4 regions of the Solwaraspora sp. WMMB335 genome follow, and region 4 is predicted to be linked to each of the others. Evidence: riboswitches for the same ligand, from Rfam matches in the RefSeq annotation. Region 4 holds a riboswitch; each other region holds the start of a gene.
What was found. Region 4 has a riboswitch for cyclic di-AMP ahead of ACN27F_RS09485 (NlpC/P60 family protein). Riboswitches for the same ligand answer to the same signal wherever they lie in the genome.

Region 1 (2,193 bases), 2.1 Mb from region 4:
TTGGAAGACATGCGGGCCGACGCCTACCAGACAACCGGCTACACCGGCGGGTCGGGCGCCTCCGGCCCTTGCCCGGCGGCCTCGGTCGGCGGTGCCGCCGCCACCGCGGTCGCGACCGCGTGCGCGCAGATCGGCAAGCCGTACGTCTGGGGCGCGACCGGCCCCAACGCATTCGACTGTTCAGGGCTTACCCAGTACGCCTGGTCGAGTGCGGGGGTGGGTCTCACCCACTACACCGGTTCGCAGTGGAACCAGGGTAGGTCGGTCAGCCGAGCCGAGGCGCTGCCAGGAGATCTCGTTTTCTTCTTCAGTGATCTGCATCACGTAGGCGTGTACATCGGTAATGGTCTGATGGTGCACGCGCCGAGCTCCGGTCAACCGGTGCAAATGGCGAATATCGACCACATGCCGATCGCTGGATTCAAACGGGTCGGGTGATTGTTGCAGGTCAGCTGGTTGTAGAGGTGGATCGATCAGTGCTCGGCGGCTGTCGACGATGCCGGTAGGCCGGTGCTGCGGCGCTGGTCTGCAGGCCGCGATTCGAACGCATGAGCGACTGCGACTACTGCACGATTAGCAATCATCTGCCTACGGAAAGAAATGTCCATCGTCGTCGCTTGCGTACGGAGAACAGCGCTCTCTACTCTTGGGGATCGTCGAGTCGAGATGACGTCAGCCAACCAGGTTGACCTCGACCCGACACCGCCTAATCGTCACACATCACGAGCCGGGGACCCACGGTAACTCGGGGTGAATCCGCAGGATCAGCTGCGGTAGGGCGTCTCCTTTCCGCCCGAACCCGTCAGCTAACCCGGTAGGCGGTCTGGGGAGAAGGAGTCCGGTGGCTACGAGCGCCCCTCGGCGGCGCCCCGGATGGTCCGAGCGGGACCACGGGTGCACAACGCCGCGTACCCATCAACAGATTCTTCGGGCGGTGGTAGCCGTTGCTGCCAGCGCCGGACTGCTGCTGGCCGGATCGCCCGCACAGGCCCAACCTACCGTGGCGCAGATCGAAGCCCAGATCGACGACGTCTGGGCGGAACTCGAACCGACGATCGAACGGCACAATGCCGTACGTCAGGATCTGGCCGGGAAGAAGAAGCAGGCCGAGGCCCTCGGTAAGAAGATTCAGCCCTTGCAGATCCAGATCGATCTGGCGATGGACCGGGTCAGCGAGTTCGCCGCACGGTCGTACAAGGGCGGCAGCCCTTCGGCGATCAACGCGATCCTGGTCAGCGGCCAGCCCACCCACCTGGCCGACCAGTTGGAACTGCTCGACCAGTTCGCCCGCAGGCAGGCCCGCGACGTACAGGCGGTCGTCGACCTCAAGGACAAGTACGCCGCGCAGAAGGCGCCCCTCGACGAACTGATCGGGGAGCTGACCCAGACCGAAGCACAGTTGGCGGCGAAAGCCAAGGACATCGACGCCGAGGTGGACCGGCTGCAGGAACTGCGGCTGCAGGCGTACGGGTCGACGAACACGCTCGGCTCGCTGCGGCCCGCACCCTGCCCGGCCACCTACCCCGGTGGTGCGGCCGGCAAGGCCGTCACCTTCGCCTGCGCGCAGATCGGCAAGCCGTACGTGTGGGGATCAGCCGGGCCCAACAGCTACGACTGCTCGGGCCTGACCTCGGCGGCCTGGCGCCAGGGCGGCGTTTCGCTGCCGCACAACGCGGCCCGGCAGCGGCAGGTGATGGCGTACGTCGACCGGTCCGAGCTGCGACCGGGTGACCTGATCTTCTACTACAGCGGGCTGTCGCACGTCGGCATGTATGTCGGGGACGGCTGGATCGTCCACGCGCCGCAGGCCGGCTCCCCGGTGCAGATGCGCAAGATCGGTTCGGACGTGCACAGCTACGGCCGGCCCGGATAACTTCACTCCTCCCCATGGCCTGGCGCTAGCCGCGGATCCCCCCGTCGTGCGGCGGCACCGGCCGTTTGAAGGGCGTCCTCCCATGCCTCCCCCCGGCTTGGGAGGACGCCTTTCGCTACACCTGGTCGGCCTATCCCGTCTTGGACCTATCCCGTCGGCCAGGTCTGCCACCGTTGCCAGGACCGGCTCGGCGTCGGCCCCCGCTGACCCTGGTAGCGCGAGCCGTAGACCGATGATCCGTACGGATGCTCGGCGGCTGACGAGAGCCGGAAGATGCAGAGCTGGCCGATCTTCATGCCTGGCCAGAGCATTATCGGCAG
Region 2 (2,193 bases), 2.7 Mb from region 4:
GACCACCGTGACGCCGTATTGCTGGCGCAGCCGGGATTCGGCAAGGGTCCGGTCGACGGTCTCCGGCGGAGCGCACACCTTGGCGATCGCGAACCCGTCGTCGAACTCGATGAAGTCGAGCATCTTGCTGGCCAGCAGGTGAGCCACCCGCTCACCCATCGCCGCTTCGGGGAAGATCACGTGGTGCGCGCCGACGGCAGCCAGGATCCGACCGTGCTTGGCGGTGATCGCCTTCGCCCAGATCTCCTCGATGCCGATCTCGGTGAGCGCCACGACGGTCAGGATGCTCGACTCGACCTCCGAGCCGATCCCCACCACCGCGCGCCGGAAGCCGGGCACCCCGAGTTGCCTCAGCCTGTCCTCGTCGGTCGAGTCGGCCTCCACCGCCCGTGGCAGGCGCTCGGCCCAGTGCTGTACCCGCTTGGGATGCTCGTCGATGCCGAGCACCGGATGCCCGAGCCGCAGCAGGGACAGTGCCACCTGCCCGCCGAATCGACCGAGACCGATCACCACGACGCCGTCGTCCGGCACCCCGTCGTCCGGTTGGCGGCCGTCCGCCACTCCGTCACCTTCCGCACCCGTGTCCATCGTCAAGAGCACCAATCACCAGCAACCAAATAATTAACCGACAATTGCACCCTAAATGCTCTCAGGCCGTCCTGCGGCCGGGCCCCTCGGATCGCCTTGCGACAACCACCGGTGTCACTGCGACTGCAGACAGTGGACATCACCGAATGTCGTTGCCCGGTAACGGATTTCTTCCTGGTCAGCGACGCCCTGCGAGGTGTTGAAGCCGATCACCGATCCGGTAAGCTTGCCCGCGGTCTCCGCCCGGCGGCGCCCCATCGGTGCCGGCGGTGACCGCCGCCCAATCACCCTGCGGGGTGAGCCGGGGACCCACGTTCACCGGGGTGAATCCGCAACTGCGGTAGGGATCGTTCCGTCCCGAACCCGTCAGCTAACTCGGTCGGCGGCCAAGGAGAGGAACAGGATGTCCGCACCCCTGCGCCAGCGGTTGCCGCTGGCCGCGGCACTGGCCACGGTGACCGCGCTATTCGCCGGGTTCGTCGTGCTGGCCGCACCGGCCGCCGCCGCGCCGGCCGATCCCGACGACGAGGGCGAGCCGCCCCTGCTGAGTGAGGTCCTCGAGTCGACCGGACGCGGCTTCGTCGAAGCCAGAACTGCGGTCGAGGAGTCCCGCAAGCGACAGCTGCAGCTCAGCCTGGAACTGGAGAAGGTAGAGGAACGGCTGGCCGCGCTCAGCCCACAGATCGGCGAAGTCGCCTCCAACTCGTACCGACTCGGCCGGATAACCCCGGTCATGGTGCTACTCAACAGCGCCAGCCCGGACGCCCTGCTGGAACGGGCCGAGGGCCTCGACATGATCGCCATGCACGACAACAAGCGGGTCCGCGAGTTGAACGAGGCGCGCGAGCAGGCGGAACGGGCCAAGGCGGCGATCGACGCCGAGGTCGCCCGCGAGGAGCAGCAACTCACCGTGATGCGGCGGCAGAAGGAGGAGGCGGAGAAGGCGCTGCGTCTGGTCGGCGCGGTCGCCACCAACGGCTTCGTCTCCGCCACCTCGCCGGTGGCCCGCCAGGCCCCCCGCAATTCGGACGGTTCCTGGCCGTCGCAGTCCTGCAGCCTCGACGACCCCACCACCACCGGCTGCATCACGCCGCGCACGATGCACGCGCTCAACGAGGCCAAGCGGGTTGGCTTCACCCGTTTCGTGTCGTGCTTCCGTCCGGGTGGACCGTTCGAACATCCGAAGGGGCGGGCCTGCGACTTCTCGGCGCAACAGAACGGATTCGGTGGCGACGCCACCGGGGACGACCGGCTGTACGGCAACAACCTGACCGCGTTCCTGGTCCGCAACGCCGACCGACTCGGCATCCTCTACGTCATCTGGTACCGCCAGGTCTGGTTCCCGGCCACCGGCTGGAGTTCGTACAGCGGAGCCGGCGGTGACCCGAGCAGCGACCACACCAACCACGTGCACCTGTCCCTGCTCTGACCGGCTCGGACGACGTACGGACCGGGCCCGGTGTGCGGCCCGGTCACTCGGTGCGGGCCGACCGACGTACCGGGGCCCGACCGGCCGGCTGCTGCGGCGGCGGCCCGGACGCCGCAGCTGGCGGGATCGCCCTGGTCACCGGCTTGTCCGCGGTCACCGTGAGCTGCTCGCCGTGG
Region 3 (2,193 bases), 4.3 Mb from region 4:
ACCTTCGGTCTCTACCGGCTGGAGGTGCTCGCGGCCCTGGCCAACGCGGTGCTGCTCGCCGGGGTGGCGGTCTACGTCCTGGTGGAGGCGGTCCACCGGTTCACCGCCCCGGAGCCGGTACTCGCCGGGCCGATGCTCGCGGTGGCCGTCGCCGGACTGCTGGCCAACGTGGCCGCGTTCGCGTTGCTGCGCGCCGGTGCCCGGGAAAGCATCAATGTGCGCGGCGCCTACCTGGAGGTACTCGGCGACCTACTCGGCTCGGTCGGGGTGATCGTCGCGGCGCTGGTGATCGCCACGACCGGATGGTGGTACGCCGACCCGTTGGTCGCCGTCGGTGTCGGCGTGTTCATCCTGCCCCGTACCTGGCGGCTGGCCCAGGCCGCGGTGCGAATCCTGGTGCAGGCCGCACCGACGCATCTGGACGTGCCCCGGGTCAGGGCCCGGCTGGCCGCCGTGCCCGGTGTCCGCGACGTGCACGACCTGCACGTGTGGACGCTCACTCCAGGGAAGGAGGTGGCGTCGGCGCACCTGGCGGTCACCACCTCGGTCGAGGTCGGGTCGGTGCTGCGTGACGCCCGGCAGGCCCTACACGAAGAGTTCGGCATCGAACACGCGACGCTGCAGGTCGAGCCGGCCGCGCCAGCGGAACCATGTGGACCGGCAGACTGGTGATTAGCAAAGGCTTAAGTTTCGTGACCTTCCCGCGACAGTAATAGCTGCGATCAACTGAAATACCTGATTTATCTGGACATAATAGTGCTATCGATGTCGGGACGACGGCGGACACAGCCGGTAGTCTCAGCCCCGGTCTCCGTCCGGGCGGCGCCCCTCCGGCGCCCGCGGAGGCCGTCGCCTAATCGCCTCGCGGCGAGCCGGGGAACCACGTACCTGGGGTGTATCCGCGCCAGCGGTAGGGATCTTCCGTCCCGAACCCGTCAGCTAACCCGGTCGGCGGCTGACGGAAGGAACCCTGCACGTGTCCATGATCCACAGAAGAACCCGAGCCGCTCTGTTCGCGGCGCTGGCCGCAATGGCGGTCGCCGTCACCGGCGCCCCACTGGGCAGCCCTGCCGGGGCTGCGCTCGCCGCCCACGCCCCCGACCGTCGCGACGACGAAGGCGGCACCACCAGCCTACGTAAGGAACTCGATGCCGCCTCGCGCGGCTGGCTCGACGCCAAGGCGGCCCTCGACCACTCGACCGAGCGGCAGCGCAAGCTCACCGACCAGCTGACCGAGGTGGAGGCAGACCTCGACAAGCGCAACCGCAACGTCGGACGCATCGTCGACCGGGCGTACCGCAACGGCCGGCTCGGACCGGTGTCCGCGTTGCTCAACAGCACCTCACCGGAGGGCTTCCTGGACCGGGCCGCAGCGCTGAGCGCGGTCACCGCCAACGAGGAAAAGGAGCTACGCGGGCTTTACCAGACGCGAGACCAGGTCACCCGGTCCAAGGCGGCCATCGAGCACGAGGTTCGCGAACAGCGCAACCAGCTGGCCGTCATGGAGCAACGCAAGAATCAGGCGGAACGAGCCCTCGAGGTAGCGATCGCGGCAGAGGAGAAGGCCGAGGCCGAGGCTCAGGCCGAAGCCGAACGCGCCGCGGCCGCCAGCTCCGGCGGATCGTCGACCAGCGGATCGTCCGACTCCGGATCCTCCAGCTCCGGGTCCAGCAGCGCCGCAGCGACCCCGGCACCGCGCAACGCGAACGGATCCTGGCCGGCGGAGTCCTGTAGTGTCGACGACCCGACCACCTCCGGCTGTATCACCCCGCGGACCTTGCACGCGCTCAACCAGGCCAAGGCGGCAGGGTTCACCCGGTACGTGTCGTGCTTCCGCAACGGCAGCTCCGGCGAGCATCCCAAGGGCCGGGCCTGCGACTTCGCCGCCCAGGCCAACGGCTTCGGCGGGGTGGCCACCGGCGGGGACAAGACCTACGGGGACAACCTGGCGAACTACTTCATCAACAACGCCGACCAACTGGGTGTGCTCTACGTGATCTGGTACAAGCGGATCTGGCTGCCGAGCAGTGGCTGGAAGGCGTACAGCGGGGCCGGCGGCGACCCGTCCAGCGACCACACCAACCACGTGCACCTGTCGGTGTACTGAGACACCTCGGGCGCGAGCCCCGGCGGCGGACCACGGACCTGTCGTGGTCCGCCGCTGGGTCGTGTCCGCGGTGGACCACGGGTCGA
Region 4 (2,193 bases):
CCCACAGCTCGTACGGGCGGGGCCGTAGCCGATCGCCGAGCCAGGCCAGGCCGACCGGGACGAACGCGGCGACGAACAGGGCCAGGTAGGCACCGGCGCTGACCTCGTCCAAGCCTCGGGTGAACCCGATCACCAGCGCGATCCCGGCCAGCATCACCGCGACGAGAGCCACCGCCCGGGCGGTGATCCGGTCCCGGGCCCCCCGGGCGATACGCAACTGCGCGATGTCACGGATGGCGTAACGCTGACCGGCGACGACGAACCAGTCCCGGGTGACGCGGATGCCAGGCTGACGGTAGTACGCCGGTAGGCCGTCCGATCCACCGTTGCCCCGGCCGACCGACGCGGCCCCGGCCACGGGCTGCTGTCCGTATGTCGCGGCCCGGCTGTTGCGCGTCGCCGGCGCCGGGTAGGTCGATGGGGTTGCCGGGACGGTCGCCGGCGGGGGGTTCCACCCGCGAGGGCGGCTGGCGTCGCGCATCGGCGGGGATCCACGCAACGACGGGGTCTGGCGAGTAGCACGCATAGCGGCCTCCGAAGGGCTTGTGCGGCGCTGACCTTGCGGGTCCATTGTGCAAACAGCGAGCTACTCGATGGAAGATGAGCAATCTGCCACCTAGCAGAATGCCGTACGGCAGGACGCATCCTGGACGCCAATTGGAGGCTTTACGGGTAATTTGTCAGAGTTACCCGCCGGCAGCAACTGCCTCAACTTACTAAAGCGACAATTTGGTCTTGGATCACGGTAACACCTCGAGTCGATACTTTCCGTTACCAAGATGTCTCACCGACCCGTCGCAATGTCGTTAATCACGATCACGCTACTTTCCGGTCACAAGCGTTACGGCTAAATTGGTTCCGCTGGTCCGGTCGCCAGTCACCGACAGTGGTGACGCCGGTCCGGTGCCGCCGAATCATTCACGACAGAGATTACGTTCAGTAATCAAATTGTGATCGACTGTCAGTGACTCGGGGACCCACCGAGCATCTGGGGTGAATCCGCGTCCGACGCGGTAGGGCGATCTTCCCGCCCGAATCCGTCAGCTAACCCGGGAGGCGGCGATGGAAGAAGGGTTCTGCGTTCTTGTCATCAGCGCGGATTCTGCTGCGCACCCTCACGCTGGCCGGCGTGGTCCTCGGCTTGGTCGTACCCGCCGCCGCGGCCTCCGCCCAGCCCAGCGTCAGCGAACTCACGCAGCAGATCAACGAGGAATCGGCCGAGTTGGCAAAGGTCGTCGAGTCGTACAACCGGCTCCGTGAGGAGGCCAAGGCGACCCGGGCGGCAGCCGAGAAGATCAACTCCCAGCTCGGCCCGTTGGAGGCCGAGCTGGCCCGGGCAGAGACGGAAGTCGGGCAGATCGCGATCACGGCATACAAATCCGGCGGCCTGAGCACCGCCAGCGCACTACTCGACGGGACATCCGGCAGCTTCGTCGACCGGCTGGGCACCCTGGACCACCTGGCCCGCGACCGGCAGCAGCGGCTCACCAGCTTCACCGACACCCAGCTGACCTACCTGGCTGAGCAGGAGAAGCTGCAGGCGGCGCTCAAGAAGCAGGATGCCCAGGTGAAGGAGCTGGCCGACCGTAAGAAGCAGATCGAAGCCGACATCGACGAGCTGATGGCCAAGCGGGAGCAGGCCTACGGCACCGCGACCGAGACCGGTTCGTCGTACACCGGACCTGTGCCGTCGGTCTCCGGCGCCGCCGGCACGGCGGTCGAGTTCGCCTACGGAGCCATCGGCAAGCCGTACGTCTGGGCCGCCGACGGTCCCAACGGCTACGACTGTTCGGGCTTGACCCTCGCTGCCTGGCGGGCGGCCGGCAAGAGCCTGCCGCACAACGCCGCGATGCAGTGGGACGTGGTCGCCAAGATCGACCGTGGTTCTCTACAGCCGGGTGACCTGGTGTTCTACAGCAACCTCAACCACGTCGGGCTGTACGTCGGCAGCGGCAAGGTGATCCATGCACCGACTTTCGGTCGCGCCGTCGAATTGGCCAGCGTGGACATGATGACCCCGTACGGCTACGGCAGGGTGCGCTGACGCCGTCTGCGCCGTCCCCTGGGACACCGGTGGCCGGCGTCTCCTACTGGCAGGAGACGCCGGCCACCGTCATCATGGGCTCGGCTCAGGCGGCCTGCAGACCTTCGGCCCGGGCCAGCTCGCGGAGCCGGCCGAGCGCCTGGATCTCC

Region 1: linked by a shared signal. The riboswitch ahead of ACN27F_RS18635 (NlpC/P60 family protein) and the one ahead of ACN27F_RS09485 (NlpC/P60 family protein) in region 4 are both predicted to bind cyclic di-AMP.
Region 2: linked by a shared signal. The riboswitch ahead of ACN27F_RS21265 (coiled-coil domain-containing protein) and the one ahead of ACN27F_RS09485 (NlpC/P60 family protein) in region 4 are both predicted to bind cyclic di-AMP.
Region 3: linked by a shared signal. The riboswitch ahead of ACN27F_RS28405 (coiled-coil domain-containing protein) and the one ahead of ACN27F_RS09485 (NlpC/P60 family protein) in region 4 are both predicted to bind cyclic di-AMP.

What each region holds. Positions count from the first base shown of each region.
Region 1 is NZ_JBMHMF010000001.1:4,327,023-4,329,215, reverse strand. Features, by position in the region: gene ACN27F_RS18640 (NlpC/P60 family protein) at 1-438, shown strand, start outside; cyclic di-AMP (ydaO/yuaA leader) riboswitch at 694-836, shown strand; gene ACN27F_RS18635 (NlpC/P60 family protein) at 935-1,873, shown strand; gene dcd (dCTP deaminase) at 2,020-2,193, opposite strand, start outside.
Region 2 is NZ_JBMHMF010000001.1:4,908,764-4,910,956, reverse strand. Features, by position in the region: gene ACN27F_RS21270 (potassium channel family protein) at 1-561, opposite strand, end outside; cyclic di-AMP (ydaO/yuaA leader) riboswitch at 856-989, shown strand; gene ACN27F_RS21265 (coiled-coil domain-containing protein) at 992-2,017, shown strand; gene ACN27F_RS21260 (glycoside hydrolase family 65 protein) at 2,061-2,193, opposite strand, start outside.
Region 3 is NZ_JBMHMF010000001.1:6,590,127-6,592,319, reverse strand. Features, by position in the region: gene ACN27F_RS28410 (cation diffusion facilitator family transporter) at 1-672, shown strand, start outside; cyclic di-AMP (ydaO/yuaA leader) riboswitch at 841-970, shown strand; gene ACN27F_RS28405 (coiled-coil domain-containing protein) at 983-2,107, shown strand.
Region 4 is NZ_JBMHMF010000001.1:2,252,378-2,254,570, forward strand. Features, by position in the region: gene ACN27F_RS09480 (DUF6232 family protein) at 1-526, opposite strand, end outside; cyclic di-AMP (ydaO/yuaA leader) riboswitch at 946-1,074, shown strand; gene ACN27F_RS09485 (NlpC/P60 family protein) at 1,085-2,044, shown strand; gene ACN27F_RS09490 (sigma-70 family RNA polymerase sigma factor) at 2,130-2,193, opposite strand, start outside.